One region of the Streptomyces sp. MI02-7b genome, then DNA from elsewhere that is predicted to be linked to it. Evidence: predicted binding sites of a transcription regulator. Region 1 holds the regulator's gene; the other holds the start of a gene.
What was found. Region 1 encodes HrcA, which represses chaperone genes, less so after heat shock. Its sites were predicted from a motif close to TTNGCACTCNGNNNNNCNGAGTGCNAA; they were not measured.
Positions count from the first base shown of each region.

Region 2: groES (co-chaperone GroES) is a predicted target of HrcA. The motif match lies at 5,099-5,125, and genes of this name have one in related genera.

Region 1 is NZ_JARAWX010000029.1:45,620-53,019, forward strand. It holds gene PV364_RS34390 (16S rRNA (uracil(1498)-N(3))-methyltransferase) at 1-605, opposite strand, end outside; gene PV364_RS34395 (nitronate monooxygenase) at 602-1,675, opposite strand; gene dnaJ (molecular chaperone DnaJ) at 1,761-2,900, opposite strand; gene hrcA (heat-inducible transcriptional repressor HrcA) at 2,900-3,916, opposite strand; gene PV364_RS34410 (MBL fold metallo-hydrolase) at 4,195-4,854, shown strand; gene PV364_RS34415 (DUF3097 domain-containing protein) at 4,885-5,715, shown strand; gene hemW (radical SAM family heme chaperone HemW) at 5,716-6,948, opposite strand.
Region 2 is NZ_JARAWX010000003.1:175,039-182,438, reverse strand. It holds gene PV364_RS05555 (WhiB family transcriptional regulator) at 1-149, shown strand, start outside; gene PV364_RS05550 (aminotransferase class V-fold PLP-dependent enzyme) at 284-1,339, shown strand; gene PV364_RS05545 (MOSC domain-containing protein) at 1,388-2,047, shown strand; gene PV364_RS05540 (SDR family oxidoreductase) at 2,058-2,843, shown strand; gene groL (chaperonin GroEL) at 2,935-4,563, opposite strand; gene groES (co-chaperone GroES) at 4,688-4,996, opposite strand; gene PV364_RS05525 (NUDIX hydrolase) at 5,156-5,731, opposite strand; gene PV364_RS05520 (hypothetical protein) at 5,731-7,101, opposite strand; gene PV364_RS05515 (THUMP-like domain-containing protein) at 7,162-7,400, shown strand, end outside.

The sequences.
Region 1 (7,400 bases):
GAGACACCGCCCTCGGGCCCGACGACCAGGACGATGTCGCCGTCCGCCGGAAGGGCCGCGGCGGCCAGCGGCTCTGACCCCTCCTCGTGGAGGACGGCGGCGAAGGCGGCACCGGCGAGCAGCGGCCCGAGCTGACGGGTCGTCGCCAACTCGCCGACGTCGGGGAAGCGCAGACGGCGGGCCTGCTTGGCGGCCTCGCGGGCGGTGGAGCGCCACTTGGCGAGGGACTTGGCGCCGCGGTCGCCCTTCCACTGCGTGATGCAGCGGGCGGCGGCCCACGGCACGATCGCGTCGACGCCGACCTCCGTCATGGTCTCCACGGCCAGTTCGCCGCGGTCGCCCTTCGGGAGGGCCTGCACCACCGTGATCCGCGGGCGGGGGACGGGCTCCTCCCGGACCCCGGTGACGGCGACCTCGAGGGTGTCCTTGCCGTCCACGACGGCCACGACGCCCTGCGCGCCCCGCCCCTGACCGTCCGTCAGCACGATCTCCTCTCCGACCTGCAGCCGCCGCACGGAGACGGCGTGCCGCCCCTCGGGGCCGGAGAGCGTGATCCGGTCCGGGCCCAGGGCGCCGGGCTCGACAACGAAGACAGGGGCGGTCACAAAGCGCTCCGGGCGGAGTCGAGTTCGGCCGCGAGCAGCCGGACGAGGTCGATGGCGGGCAGCTCCCTGGCCATGGCGTGCCCCTGGCCGGCCCACAGGGCCATCGCCCCGGGGTCACCGGCCGCGGCGGCCGCCCCGCGCACCGGGGCGGTCAGGAAGTGGATCCGCGGGTAGCCGGGCGGGGCGTACCGGCCGTGCTCGCGCAGGTACCGGTTGACCAGCCCCCGCGCGGGACGACCGGTGAACGCCCGGGTCAGCTCGGTTTCCGCGAAGTCGGGGTCGGTCAGGGCCCGCTTGTGCACCGGGTGCGCCCCCGACTCGGGACAGGCCAGGAAGGCGGTGCCCATCTGCGCCGCGTCCGCACCCGCCGCCAGCACCGCGGCGATCTGCGCGCCGCGCATGATGCCGCCCGCCGCCACGAGGGGCAGCGACACGGCCTCCCGCACCTGCGGCAGCAGGACGAGCAGCCCGGTCTCGGTACCGTCCCGCTCCGGATCGTCGCGGTGCGTGGACTGGTGGCCGCCGGCCTCGGCGCCCTGCACGCACACCGCCGCCGCGCCCGCCTCCTCGGCGGCCCGCGCCTCGGCGACCGAGGTCACGGTGACGACGGTGACCGTGCCGGCGTCGCCGAAGGCCCGCAGCACCGCGGGCTCCGGACAGCCGAAGGTGAAGCTCACCAGGGGGACGGGGTCCTCCAGCAGGGCCTCGATCTTCGCCCCGTACGCGTCCTCCAGTACGGCGTCGCCGCCCGTGCCGGGGTCGCCCAGGAACGTGCCGTAGCGGGTGGCCTCACCCGCCAGCCGCGCGGCGAAGTCCTCGACGCGCGCGGGGTCGGCGGTCTCGCGCTGCGGCAGGAACACGTTCACGCCGAAGGGCCGCGAGGTGAGCCGCCGGACCTGTGCGATCTCCTCGCGCATGGCCTCCGCGGTCCGGAAGCCGGCCGCCAGGAAGCCGACACCGCCGCCCTCGGCCACGGCCGCCGCCAGGGCGGGAGTGGACGTCCCGCCGGCCATCGGCGCCTGCACGACCGGATGCGCGGCGAGGGTGGAGAGATCGGTCAGCGCGGCCATGCGCCCATCGTTTCACGACCTCGGACGCACGGCTGCGCGGGGCGCGGGCGGGTGCCCGCGCCCCGTTCCGTGTCATGCCGCGCGCTCAGCGGCCGTTGAAGGCGTCCTTCAGCCGCGAGAACAGACCCTGCTGGCCCGGCTGGAACTGGCCGAGCGGCCGCTCCTCGCCGCGCAGCTTCGCCAGGCGCCGCAGGAGTTCCTCCTGGTCCGGGTCGAGCTTGCCCGGGGTCTGCACCTCGACGTGCACGACCAGGTCACCCCGGCCGCCGCCGCGCAGATGCGTGATGCCGCGCTGGTGCAGCGGGATCGACTGGCCGGACTGCGTGCCCGGCCGGATGTCGATCTCCTCCAGGCCGTCCAGGGTCTCCAGCGGCACCTTGGTGCCCAGCGCCGCCGCCGTCATCGGGATGGTGACGGTGCAGTGCAGGTCGTCGCCGCGCCGCTGGAACTGCGCGTGCGGCAGCTCGCGGATCTCCACGTAGAGGTCGCCGGCGGGCCCGCCGCCGGGGCCGACCTCGCCCTCGCCCGCGAGCTGGATGCGGGTGCCGTTGTCGACACCGGCGGGGATCTTCACCGTCAGCGTGCGCCGCGAGCGGACCCGGCCGTCGCCCGCGCACTCCGGGCACGGGTTCGGCACGACGGTGCCGAAGCCCTGGCACTGGGGGCAGGGCCGGGAGGTCATGACCTGGCCCAGGAAGGACCGGGTGACCTGGGAGACCTCACCGCGGCCGCGGCACATGTCGCAGGTCTGCGCCGAGGTGCCGGGGGCGGCGCCCTCGCCGTGGCAGGTGTTGCAGACGATCGCCGTGTCGACCTGGATGTCCTTGGTCGTGCCGAAGGCGGCCTCGTCGAGCTCGATCTCCAGCCGGATCATCGCGTCCTGGCCGCGCCGGGTGCGCGAGCGCGGACCGCGCTGGGACGCCGTGCCGAAGAAGGCGTCCATGATGTCGCTGAAGTTGCCGAAGCCCTGGCCGAAGCCCGCGCCCGCGCCGGCACCGCCGCCGTTGGCGGACAGCGGGTCGCCGCCGAGGTCGTAGACCTGCTTCTTCTGCGGGTCCGACAGCACCTCGTAAGCGGCGTTGATCTCCTTGAACCGCTCCTGGGTCTTCGGGTCCGGATTGACGTCCGGGTGCAGCTCGCGCGCGAGACGGCGGAAGGCCTTCTTGATCTCGTCCGGACTCGCGTCGCGGCGCACGCCGAGCACGGCGTAGTAGTCGGTGGCCACTACGACTCCGCCAGGATCTGTCCGACGTAACGTGCCACTGCGCGTACCGCTCCCATCGTTCCGGGGTAGTCCATGCGGGTCGGGCCGACCACGCCAAGTTTCGCGACCGCCTCGTCGCCCGAACCGTAGCCGACGGAGACGACCGATGTGGAGTTCAGGCCCTCGTGGAAATTCTCGTGACCGATTCGCACGGTCACGCCCGAATCCCCGGCCTCGCCCAGCAGCTTGAGGAGCACGACCTGCTCCTCCAGCGCCTCCAGCACCGGGCGGATCGTGAGGGGGAAATCATGGCCGAAACGGGTCAGGTTGGCGGTGCCGCCCAGCATGATCCGTTCCTCGGTCTCCTCGACCAGGGTCTCCAGCAGCGTCGCCAGCACGACCTGCACCGACGGCCGGTCGTCCGGCTCGAAGCCGTCCGCGAGGTCCTGCACCAGCTGCGGGACGTCGGCGAAGCGCCGTCCCACCACCCGGCTGTTGAGCCGGGCCCGCAGATCGGCCAGCACGGTCTCGCCCACCGGCGCGGGCGCGTCGACCAGCCGCTGCTCCACCCGGCCGGTGTCCGTGATCAGCACCAGCATCAGCCGGGCCGGCGCCAGGGCCAGCAGTTCGACGTGCCGCACGGTCGAGCGGGTCAGCGACGGGTACTGGACGACGGCGACCTGCCGGGTCAGCTGCGCCAGCAGCCGCACGGTGCGGGCCACCACGTCGTCGAGGTCCACGGCGCCGTCCAGGAAGTTCTGGATGGCCCGGCGCTCCGCGCCCGACAGCGGCTTGACGTTCGTGAGCCGGTCGACGAAGAGCCGGTAGCCCTTGTCGGTCGGCACCCGGCCGGCGCTGGTGTGGGGCTGCTGGATGTAGCCCTCCTCCTCCAGCACGGCCATGTCGTTGCGCACCGTGGCCGGGGACACCCCCAGCCGGTGGCGCTCGGTGAGCGCCTTGGAGCCGACCGGTTCCTCGGTGCCCACGTAGTCCTGGACAATGGCACGCAGCACATCGAGTCGTCGTTCGCTCAGCATTGCGGCGTCCACCTCCAGTCGTCCGGTCACCGGTGCGTCGGTCGTTCTCCGTGCCCTGGCACTCCCGACAAGTGAGTGCCAGCTTTCCCCAAGTCAGTGTACGGCGGGGAGGCAAGACCTCGGCAAGGGCGGTCCGCACCCGGACCCCCTCGACCGGCCACCGTAGCGCGCGCGGCCCACCCCGGCGGGGATACCGTCGCGGTGTGGAGACGACACCGACGGCGCCGGAGCCCTTCGCCGGCTGGGAGCACCTGGCACCCGGCGTGGCCCGCTGCCGGATGCCGTTCCTCGACGTCACCATCGGGGTCGTCGTCGGCGCCGAGGGCGTCCTGCTGGTGGACACCGGCTCCTCGGTCGCCGAGGGGGCCGAGCTGGGCCGCCGGGTCCGTGAGCTGACCGGGCGCGACGTGACGCACATCGCACTGACCCACGGTCACTTCGACCACGTCTTCGGCACGGCCGCCTTCCCCGGCGCCCAGGTCTTCGGCGAGATGACACTCGGCGCCCACCTCGGCCGCGAGCGCTTCACGCTGCGCCTGGACGCGATCGAGCACGGCGCCGGCGAGGAGGCCGCGACGCTGGCCGCGGAGGTCCTGGTGCCGCCCGGTCACCTCGTGGACGGCCGCTGGGCACTGGACCTCGGCGGCGACCGCGAGGTCCTGCTGGTCCACCCCGGTGAGGGACACACCACGCACGACCTGGTGGTGGTCGTGCCCGGGACGCCCGCCGTGGTCTTCTGCGGCGACCTCGTCGAGGAGTCCGGCGAGCCGCAGGCCGGCCCGGACGCCGCCCCGGGCGCGTGGCCGGGCACCCTGGACCGGCTGCTGGAGCTGGGCGGCGAGAGCGCGCTCTACGTCCCCGGACACGGAGCCGTGGTCGACGCGCGCTTCGTCCGCGCCCAACGGGACGCGCTGGCGGCCCGGTTCGGATCCGCTTGAGCGGCGGTCCGTCCGGATACGATCCCTGGCATGCGCAGCCGGAACTACGACGCCGATCTCACCCCGCCCTGGAAGCGGCCGTCCGTGCCCGCGCCCGAGGTCGCGGCCGAACGGGACCTGGTGGTGGAGGAGGTCTCCACCGGCTTCTGCGGGGCGGTGATCCGCTGCGAGAAGACCGCCGAGGGGCCGACCGTCACGCTGGAGGACCGCTTCGGCAGGCACCGGGTCTTCCCCCTCGTGCCGCGCGGCTTCCTCCTGGAGGGCAAGGTCGTCACCCTGGTGCGGCCCACCGCCGCCGCCCCCTCCGGCCCCCGGCTGACCGCCTCGGGCTCCCTCGCCGTCCCCGGCGCACGGGCCCGGGTCGCCCGCGCCGGGCGCATCTACGTCGAGGGACGCCACGACGCGGAGCTCGTCGAGCGGGTCTGGGGCGACGACCTGCGGGTCGAGGGCATCGTCGTGGAGTACCTGGAGGGCGTCGACGACCTGCCCGCCATCGTCTCCGCCTTCGCCCCCGGACCCGGCGCACGGCTCGGCGTGCTCGTCGACCACCTCGTACCGGGCTCCAAGGAGTCCCGGATCGCCGCCTCGGTCACCGGCGACCACGTGCTGGTCGCCGGCCACCCCTACATCGACGTCTGGGAGGCCGTGAAGCCCTCCTCCGTCGGCATCCCCGCCTGGCCGGCGGTGCCGCGCGGCCAGGACTGGAAGACCGGGGTGTGCCGCGCGCTCGGCTGGCCGGAGAACACCGGAGCCGCCTGGCAGCACATCCTGGGCTCGGTCCGTTCCTACAAGGACCTCCAGCCGGAACTGCTGGGCCGCGTGGAGGAGCTGATCGACTTCGTCACGGCCCCGGGCGCCTGATCAGTCGACCAGGTCCCTGACCACCGCGTCCGCGAGCAGCCGCCCGCGCAGCGTGAGCACCGCCCGCCCGGTTTCGTACGCGCCCGGCTCCAGCAGCCCGTCGGCCACCGCGCGCCCGGCGGCCGCCGCCCCGGCCGGGGCCAGGATGTCCAGCGGGCAGCCGTCCGCGAGCCGCAGCTCCAGCAGGATGCGCTCCACCCGGCGGTCCTCCGCGGCCAGCACCTCGCGGCCCGCGCCGGGACTGCGCCCCTCCGCGAGCGCCGCCGCGTACGCCGCGGGGTGCTTCACGTTCCACCAGCGCACGCCGCCCACGTGGGCGTGCGCGCCCGGTCCGGCGCCCCACCAGTCGGCGCCCGTCCAGTACAGCTCGTTGTGGCGGCACCGGGCCGACGTCGAGGTCGCCCAGTTCGACACCTCGTACCAGTCGAAACCGGCTTCCGACAGACGCTCCTCGGCGATCAGGTAGCGGTCCGCGTGGACGTCGTCGTCGGTCATCGGCACCTCGCCCCGCCGGATCCGGCGGGCCAGCTGCGTGCCCTCCTCCACGATCAGCGCGTACGCCGACACATGGTCCGGGCCCGCGTCGATCGCCGCGTCCAGGGACGCCCGCCAGTCGTCGTCCGACTCCCCCGGTGTGCCGTAGATCAGGTCCAGGTTCACATGCTCGAAGCCGGCTGCCCGCGCCTCCGCCACGCAGGCCTCCGGCCGGCCCGGCGTGTGCCTGCGGTCCAGCACCTGCAGCACGTGCTGCCGGGCGCTCTGCATCCCGAACGACATCCGGTTGAAGCCCCCGGCCCGCAGCTCCGCCAGGTACGCGGGGTCCACCGACTCCGGATTCGCCTCCGTCGTGACCTCGGCCCCCTCCGCCAGGCCGAACTCGTCCCGGATGGCGCCCAGCATGCGGGTCAGGTCCGCCGCCGGCAGCAGCGTCGGCGTGCCGCCGCCGACGAACACCGTCTCGACGCGGCGGGCGTCGTCGCCCAGCACCTTGCGGGCGAGCCGGATCTCGTCGATCAGCGTGTCCGCGTAGTTCTCGCGGGAGGCGAGCACGCCGCCGGTGCCGCGCAGCTCGGCGGCGGTGTAGGTGTTGAAGTCGCAGTAGCCGCAGCGGGTGGCGCAGTACGGGACGTGCAGGTAGAACCCGAGCGGGCGGTTCTCCGCCCCGGCGAGGGCTGCCGGGGGCAGCGCACCGTTCTGGGGCATGGGCTCGCCGTCGGGCAGTACGGATGGCATGCCCCCATTGTGCCGGGGTTTTTTCCCTGCCCGCCCTCCCGGGTGCCCTGTGAAGTCAGGGCACCCCGGCGCGCGTGGTTCTTGGCCCGGGTTCGGGGCCTCCGGGGCTGACCATTCTGGACAGCACATTTACGTGCGTTTCCAGCACCTACTCATCCCATCCCGACCCGGATACCGCACACAAATATGCTCCACAGTCCGGAACACCCAGCCGTCACCGCCAACGCACACCGCGCCGGCCGCCACGTCGCGCCCACAGCGGGTCCCCCGGCCGAATGTTGGGGCAGGCACTGGCGGGCCGATGGGGGCGGCATCCAGGCAACCGCAGTCACCACGGTCCGCCTCCACACCCCCACTGGGGATCAGGCGCATGACGAAACGGAGGGGGCGGGGTCGTAGGGGTGGGCGTTCTGGACTGTGGAGCATATTTGGGTGCACAACCCGGGGTGATC
Region 2 (7,400 bases), on a different contig from region 1:
GTCCCGTGCGCGCCGAGTGCGCGACCCACGCGCTGACGGTCCGCGAGCCCTACGGGGTCTGGGGCGGGCTCACCGAGGACGAGCGCGAGGAGATGATGGGCCGGTCCCGCAACCGGGTCATGAGCTCGCACGCCGCCGGCGGACACTGAGCGCCGGGGCCCCACCCACTGAGGAAACGTTTCCCTCTGCGGCCACCTCCGCGTCACGGCGCGGGCCGTGACCGGACGGCACCGAAATGGGCTCCCATGGACTTCGGAGCCCGCCGGCCCCAGGCTGAGGAGCCATGGACCTCACCGGGGAATTCACACTGGATGCCGGGATCACCTACCTGAACACCGCGTCGGCGGGCGTCGGCCCGCGCCGGGCCGTCGACGTACTGCGCACCGCTGTGACGGCCTGGTCCGACGGCAGCGACGACTGGGGGCGCAACGAACTCGTCCTGAACACCACGCGCGCCGCCTACGCCCGGCTGACCGGGGTCGCGGCGGACCGGGTCGCCGTCGGCTCCTCCGTCACCACCCATGTCGGGATGATCGCCGGGGGCCTTCCGCCGGGCGCCGAAGTCGTCCTCGCGGAAGGCGACTTCAGCTCCCTGGTCAACCCCTTCGCCTCCCGCCCCGACCTCACGCTGCGCACCGTTCCCCTGGAGGGCCTGGCCGACGCCGTACGTCCCACCACCGCGCTGGCCGCCGTCAGCGCGGTGCAGTCCGCCGACGGGCGCGTCGCCGACCTCGCCGCGGTGCGCGAGGCCGCCGACCGTCACGGGGCGCGCGTGCTGGTCGACGCGACGCAGGCGGTCGGCTGGCTGCCGCTGGCCGCGGGGGCCTTCGACTACGTGGTCTGCGGCGGCTACAAGTGGCTGCTGGCCCCGCGCGGGGTCTCCTTCCTGACCGTGCGGGAGGGTGCCGAGGACGGACTGTCGCCGCACTTCGCCGGGTGGTACGCGGCGGAGGACCCCTGGGACGACTGCTACGGGCCGGTGGCCCGGCTCGCCCGCTCCGCGCGGCGCTTCGACGTGCTGCCGCCGTTCCTGCCGTACCTGGCCGGGTCGGCCTCGCTCGGGCTGATCGAGGAGGTGGGCGTGGAAGCGATCGGCGCCCATGACACCGCGCTGGCCGAGCGCTTCCGGGAGGGGCTGCGCGAACTCGGCCACAAGGCCGTGCCGCCGGGCGCGCGGCGCTCGGCGATCGTGGCCGTCCCGGGTCTCGGGGACGCGGCGGAGCGGCTGGCCGCGGCCGGCATCCGCCTCTCGGTCCGCGCCGGCAACCTGCGGGCCGCCTTCCACCTGTACAACACCGAGGCGGACGTGGACCTGCTGCTGCGCGTGCTCGCGCGATGAGCCGGAAAACGCCTGGCCGTGCGCCGGGCGCCTGCCTACGGTCGGAGGATGGACGTGCGCTCGGTCAACGTGGGACGTCCCCGGCCGAACCCCTGGAAGGGCACCGGCGTCACCGGCATCGACAAGCGGCCCGTGACGGGCCCGGTGGCCGTGACCGCACCGGGCCCCAAGGGCACCGGCGCGGTGGGCCTGGCCGGCGACCGGGTGTACGACGTGGAACACCACGGCGGCACCGACCAGGCCGTCTACGCCTACGCGCGCGAGGACCTGGACGGCTGGGAGCGCGAGCTGGGCCGGGAGCTGCGCGACGGGATGTTCGGGGAGAACCTGACGACCCTCGGCGTGGACGTCAACGGAGCGCTGATCGGCGAGCGTTGGCGGGTCGGCGGCCCGGGAGGCGCGGTCCTGGAGGTGTCCTGCCCGCGCGTCCCCTGCGGCACCTTCCAGGGCTGGCTGAACGAGGGCGGCCGGCTCCGGACGTTCACCCGCGCCGCGCTGCCCGGCGCCTACCTGCGGGTGGCCGAGCCGGGCCGGATCCGCGCGGGCGACCCGGTGGAGATCGCCCACCGCCCGGACCACGAGGTGACCGTGGCGCTGGTCTTCCGGGCGGTCACCCTGGAACCCGGCCTGCTCCCCTCGCTGCTCGCGGCGGACGCGCTCCCGGAGGAGATCCGGACGGCGGCGCGCAGTCGCACACGGTCCCACTAGCCTGCCCCGCATGACGACTTCACTCATCACGGGAGCCACCGCGGGCCTCGGCGCCGCCTTCGCACGCCGGCTCGCGAGCGACGGCCACGCCCTCGTCCTCGTCGCACGCGACGAGCAGCGGCTGGAGGACCACGCCGCCGAACTGCGCCGCACCTACGCGGTGACCGTGGAGGTGCTGCCCGCCGACCTGTCGACGGACAAGGGCATCGAGGCGGTCGAGGCCCGGCTGGGCGACCGTGAGCGGCCGGTCGGCGTGCTCGTCAACAACGCGGGCTTCGGCAACCGCGGTGTCTTCGGCGACGTGCCGATGGCCGACGAGCTGACCATGCTCAAGGTGCACTGCGAGGCCGTGCTGCGGCTGACCGGCGCGGCGGCCGCGGCCATGAAGGAGCGCCGGCGCGGCTTCGTCGTCAACGTGGCCTCGGTGGCGGCGTTCGTGCCGCGCGGCACCTACGGCGCGAGCAAGGCGTGGGTGGTCAGCTTCACCCGGGGCGCGGCCCGCGAACTGTCCGGCAGCGGGGTGCGGCTGATGGCACTGTGCCCCGGCTTCGTGCGCACCGAGTTCCACGAGCGGGCCGGCATCGACACCGGCAGCATCCCCGGCTGGGCGTGGCTGGACGCCGACAAGGTGGTCGCCGCGGCCATCCGCGACCTGGCCCGCGGCCGCACGCTCAGCGTGCCCGACCCGCGCTACAAGGCCGCGGCGCTCGCCGCCAAACTCGCCCCGAGCGGGGCCTTCGGCGCGGTCTCGGCGTCGGCCGGCCGCCGCTTCGGTCCCGTCTACCCCCGGGACTGACGGGCCGGCGCGGGGCGGAGAGCCCGCGGCCGGCGGAGGAAAGGCCGAAGGCCCCCGTTCCCGGTGCGGGAGCGGGGGCCTTCGGGCGCACTCAGTGGGAGTGGCCGTGACCGTGGCCGTGACCGGCCTCGGCGGGCTCCTCCTCCTTCTTCTCCACCACGAGGGTCTCGGTGGTCAGAAGCAGGGAGGCGATGGAGGCGGCGTTCTCCAGGGCGGAGCGGGTGACCTTGACCGGGTCGATGACGCCGGCCTTCACCAGGTCGCCGTACTCGCCGGTCGCGGCGTTGAAGCCGTGGCCCTTCTCCAGCTCGGCGACCTTGGAGGTGATGACGTAGCCCTCCAGGCCGGCGTTCTCGGCGATCCAGCGCAGCGGCTCGACCGCGGCGCGGCGGACGACCGCGACACCGGTGGCCTCGTCGCCGGACTTGCCGAGGTTGTCCTCCAGCACCTTGACGGCGTGGACGAGCGCGGAGCCACCACCGGAGACGATGCCCTCCTCGACCGCGGCGCGGGTCGCGGAGATGGCGTCCTCCAGACGGTGCTTCTTCTCCTTGAGCTCGACCTCAGTGGCCGCGCCGACACGGATGACGCACACGCCGCCGGCCAGCTTGGCGAGGCGCTCCTGGAGCTTCTCGCGGTCCCAGTCGGAGTCCGTGGTGGTGATCTCGGCCTTGATCTGGTTGATCCGGCCCTCGATCTCCGAGGAGTCGCCCGAGCCGTCGACGACGGTGGTCTCGTCCTTGGTGACGGTCACGCGGCGGGCGTTGCCGAGCACGTCCAGGCCGACCTGGTCGAGCTTGAGGCCGACCTCCTCGGCCACGACGGTCGCGCCGGTGAGGGCGGCGATGTCGCCCAGCATGGCCTTGCGGCGGTCACCGAAGCCGGGGGCCTTGACCGCGACCGCGTTGAAGGTGCCGCGGATCTTGTTGACCACCAGGGTGGACAGGGCCTCGCCCTCGACGTCCTCGGCGATGATCAGCAGCGGCTTGGAGGCGCCCGCCTGCAGCACCTTCTCCAGCAGCGGGAGCAGGTCCTGGATGGAGGAGATCTTGCCCTGGGTGATGAGGATGTACGGGTCCTCCAGGACGGCTTCCTGGCGCTCCGGGTCCGTCACGAAGTACGGCGACAGGTAGCCCTTGTCGAAGGCCATGCCCTCGGTGAAGTCCAGCTCCAGACCGAAGGTGTTGGACTCCTCGACGGTGATGACACCGTCCTTGCCGACCTTGTCGATCGCCTCGGCGATCAGCTCGCCGACCTGCTTGTCCTGGGCGGACAGCGCGGCGACGGCGGCGACGTCGTCCTTGCCCTCGATCGGGCGGGCCGACGCGAGCAGCTCGTCCGAGACGGCCTTGACGGCGGCGTCGATGCCCTTCTTCAGGGAGGCGGGGGACGCGCCGGCGGCGACGTTGCGCAGGCCCTCGCGGACCAGCGCCTGGGCGAGCACGGTGGCGGTGGTGGTGCCGTCACCCGCGATGTCGTTGGTCTTGGTCGCCACCTCCTTCACCAGCTGCGCGCCGAGGTTCTCGTACGGGTCGTCGATCTCGACCTCACGGGCGATGGTCACGCCGTCGTTGGTGATGGTCGGGGCGCCGAACTTCTTGTCGATGACGACGTTGCGGCCCTTGGGGCCGATCGTCACCTTCACGGTGTCGGCGAGCTTGTTGACTCCACGCTCAAGGGCGCGACGGGCGTCCTCGTCGAACTTCAGGATCTTGGCCATACCGGCGGAATTCCTCGTCTTTGGGTTCTCGTCAAAGACCGCGCCCCGGGCCCCCGGTCCGTGCGAGGACTCGGTGTGCCCGGGGCGTGGTCACGGCATTTCTCGGTTACGAGCGGCGCCGAATTTACTTCTCGACGATCGCGAGGACGTCGCGAGCCGAGAGGACGAGGTACTCCTCGCCGCTGTACTTGACCTCGGTGCCGCCGTACTTGCTGTACAGCACGATGTCGCCGACCTTGACGTCGAGCGGGATGCGGTTGCCGTCCTCGAAGCGACCCGGACCGACGGCCAGGACGACGCCCTCCTGGGGCTTCTCCTTGGCGGTGTCCGGGATGACCAGGCCGGAGGCGGTGGTCTGCTCGGCATCCAGCGGCTGGACCACAATGCGGTCCTCGAGCGGCTTGATGGCAACCTTGGTGCTGGCGGTCGTCACGATCCGACCTCCCCCTTCAAAGGGCTCACGGGAGTGTCTGTCTGGGGTGGCGACCTGGTAGGCCCGTCGTCGCGGGTGCCGGACCTGCCCGTCGCTTTGTTGTTGGCACTCGGCATGGCTGAGTGCCAGGTCCGAGATTATGACGCGCTTAGCACTCGGTCAAGCGGAGTGCCAATGCCACGCCGGACGCGCCGTGCCGAGGGCGCCCAGAGCGGCCAGTGTGAAGCCGTCCCGCAGCTCGCCGGCGCGGACCGCCGCGGCGATCTCGGCCCGGCTCCACCAGCGTGCGCCCTCGACCTCGCCGTCCCCCGCGGCGCCGGGGACCAGGACGGCGTCCGCGGGGACGGCGACCTCCACGACGGCGACCTCGTTCTCCAGCATCCCGGAATCCACGTCCATGCGGGCCAGGACGGTCGCGGAGGTGCCCACCAGACCGGTCTCCTCGGCGAGTTCGCGCAGCGCGTCGGCGGCCGGGTCGGTCTCGCCGAAGCCGCGCGGCAGCTCCCAGGCCCAGCGGCCCACCGCCGGGCGCCACTGCCGGACCATCAGCACGTCCTGGCCGCGCAGCGCGAGCACCACGACCCCGGTGCGTCCGCCGCCGACCCGTACGCGGTGCACTTCCATCTCCGCGCCGGAGGCCGCCCGGTAGCTGTCGAGGTGGACCTCGCACCACCGGCCGCCCTGCGCGTCGCGGTACGCCGTACGGGTCCCGGTACGCGTCGCCTCGTGGTCCATCAGGCCGTCCTCCCCCGGGCTCCGGGCAGCTCGATCACGTCGTACCGCCCGCGGTAGCCCCGCAGGCGCGGCAGCCCGGCGGTCACGGCCGCCACGAGCACGGGGGCGAGCACCCCGGCCGCACCGGAGGCGAACACCCCGAGGACGTCCTGGCCGAGCACGCCCGCGGCCAGGCTCAGCCCGCCGCCGGCGACCGCCTCGGCCCCCACGCCGCGCACCGCCCGCCCGATCCGCTGGATGCGGGTCACCGGCACCTCCGCCCCACGACCCCGCGGCGGCTCCTTCGTGCGCCCGCCCAGCAGGTCTCCGACCTCCTGGAGGGCGGTGATGTCGTGGTGCTCCCACCAGGCCCGCAGCGCGTCCGCGGCGTCGTCGGTGAAGCGCTGCCACTGCGCCGGGGTCATCAGGCCGAACCGCAGCTCGAACCGGGTCGGGAAGGACACCAGCGGTGTGCGGGCGGCGAGTTCGGCGACCTGTCCGCGGTCCACGCCGTGCCGGGCGGCGGGCAGGCCGAGGGAGCATCCCTCGCCGGCCGCGATGGCCCGGTAGTACGTCGCGTCGAACGCCTCGCGCAGCGTCGCGGCGTCCGCCCGCACGGCCGGGTCGGCGGAGTGCAGGAGAGGGTCCAGGCGCGCGTACAGGCGGCTGCGGCTCGGCATGCCGCCCGCGTCCAGGGCGCCGCCGGTCCACTCGGCCAGCACCGCGCGCGCCTCGTCGCTGCCCAGGTCCCCGGCGCGCGGCGGGGGCTGCACGGCGTACGCCGTCGCGTAGTCGGCCGGGACCAGGGGGCTGACCTCCACCTGGCCCCGAGCGGCCGCCTCCAGCCAGTCGCCCCACCGCGCGACCACCCGGTGCCGCAGCGCGGTACCCAGGACCCCGGTGGCGGCCAGCAGCCGGTCGGCGGCGGCCACCGGCCCGGCGTCGGCGAGCAGCGCGGCCGCGGCGGAGGGGTCCGCGCGGGAACCCAGCTCCCGTTGCAGCCGCAGGCACTGCTCCTCGGACAGCGGCAGCGAGGAGAACAGGAAACCCGTCGACAGCAGGGCGACCAGCTGGCCGGGCAGGTCCGCGTCACGGGCGTTCACCCGGATCGGCAGCATCGCCCCGCCGCCCACCGCGCGAAGCGCCAGTTCGTCCATCAGCTCGCGCGGCCGCAGCACGTGGAAGGCGGCGCCGTCGAGCAGTTGCGCGTACACCAGGAACAGCGAGCCGCCCTGGACGACCTCCCAGCGCAGCCGCCCGAGCAGTTCGGCCCGCCCCTGCGCGTCCAGCCGCTCGGCCGGCACGGCCCCGCCGCCGGGCGCGTACGCGCCGAGCGTGGCCCGCTGCCGGACGCTGTCCCATGCCGTGCTCAGCACGGCCGCCGCTGCCATCCGTCCGCCCCCTCGCCGCCGGTCGGGGCCCAGTCCAGCAGACACCGGTGGCGCGGGACAATGGACGGCGTGGATCTCGACGCGTTCTCCGCCCTGCTGACCGACGAGGGGCAGCGGCTGCTGGCCTGCCTCCGCGACTACGACCCCGCGGACGAGATCGCCACCGCGACCCGGCTGCGGCGCGAGCACGACGCGGCGCTGGTCTCGGCGGCGCTCACCCAGGCGCGGCTGCGGCAGCGGGCGGAGGCGAAGTTCGGCGCGGACGCGTACGCGATGTACTTCACCCCCAACGGCGTGGA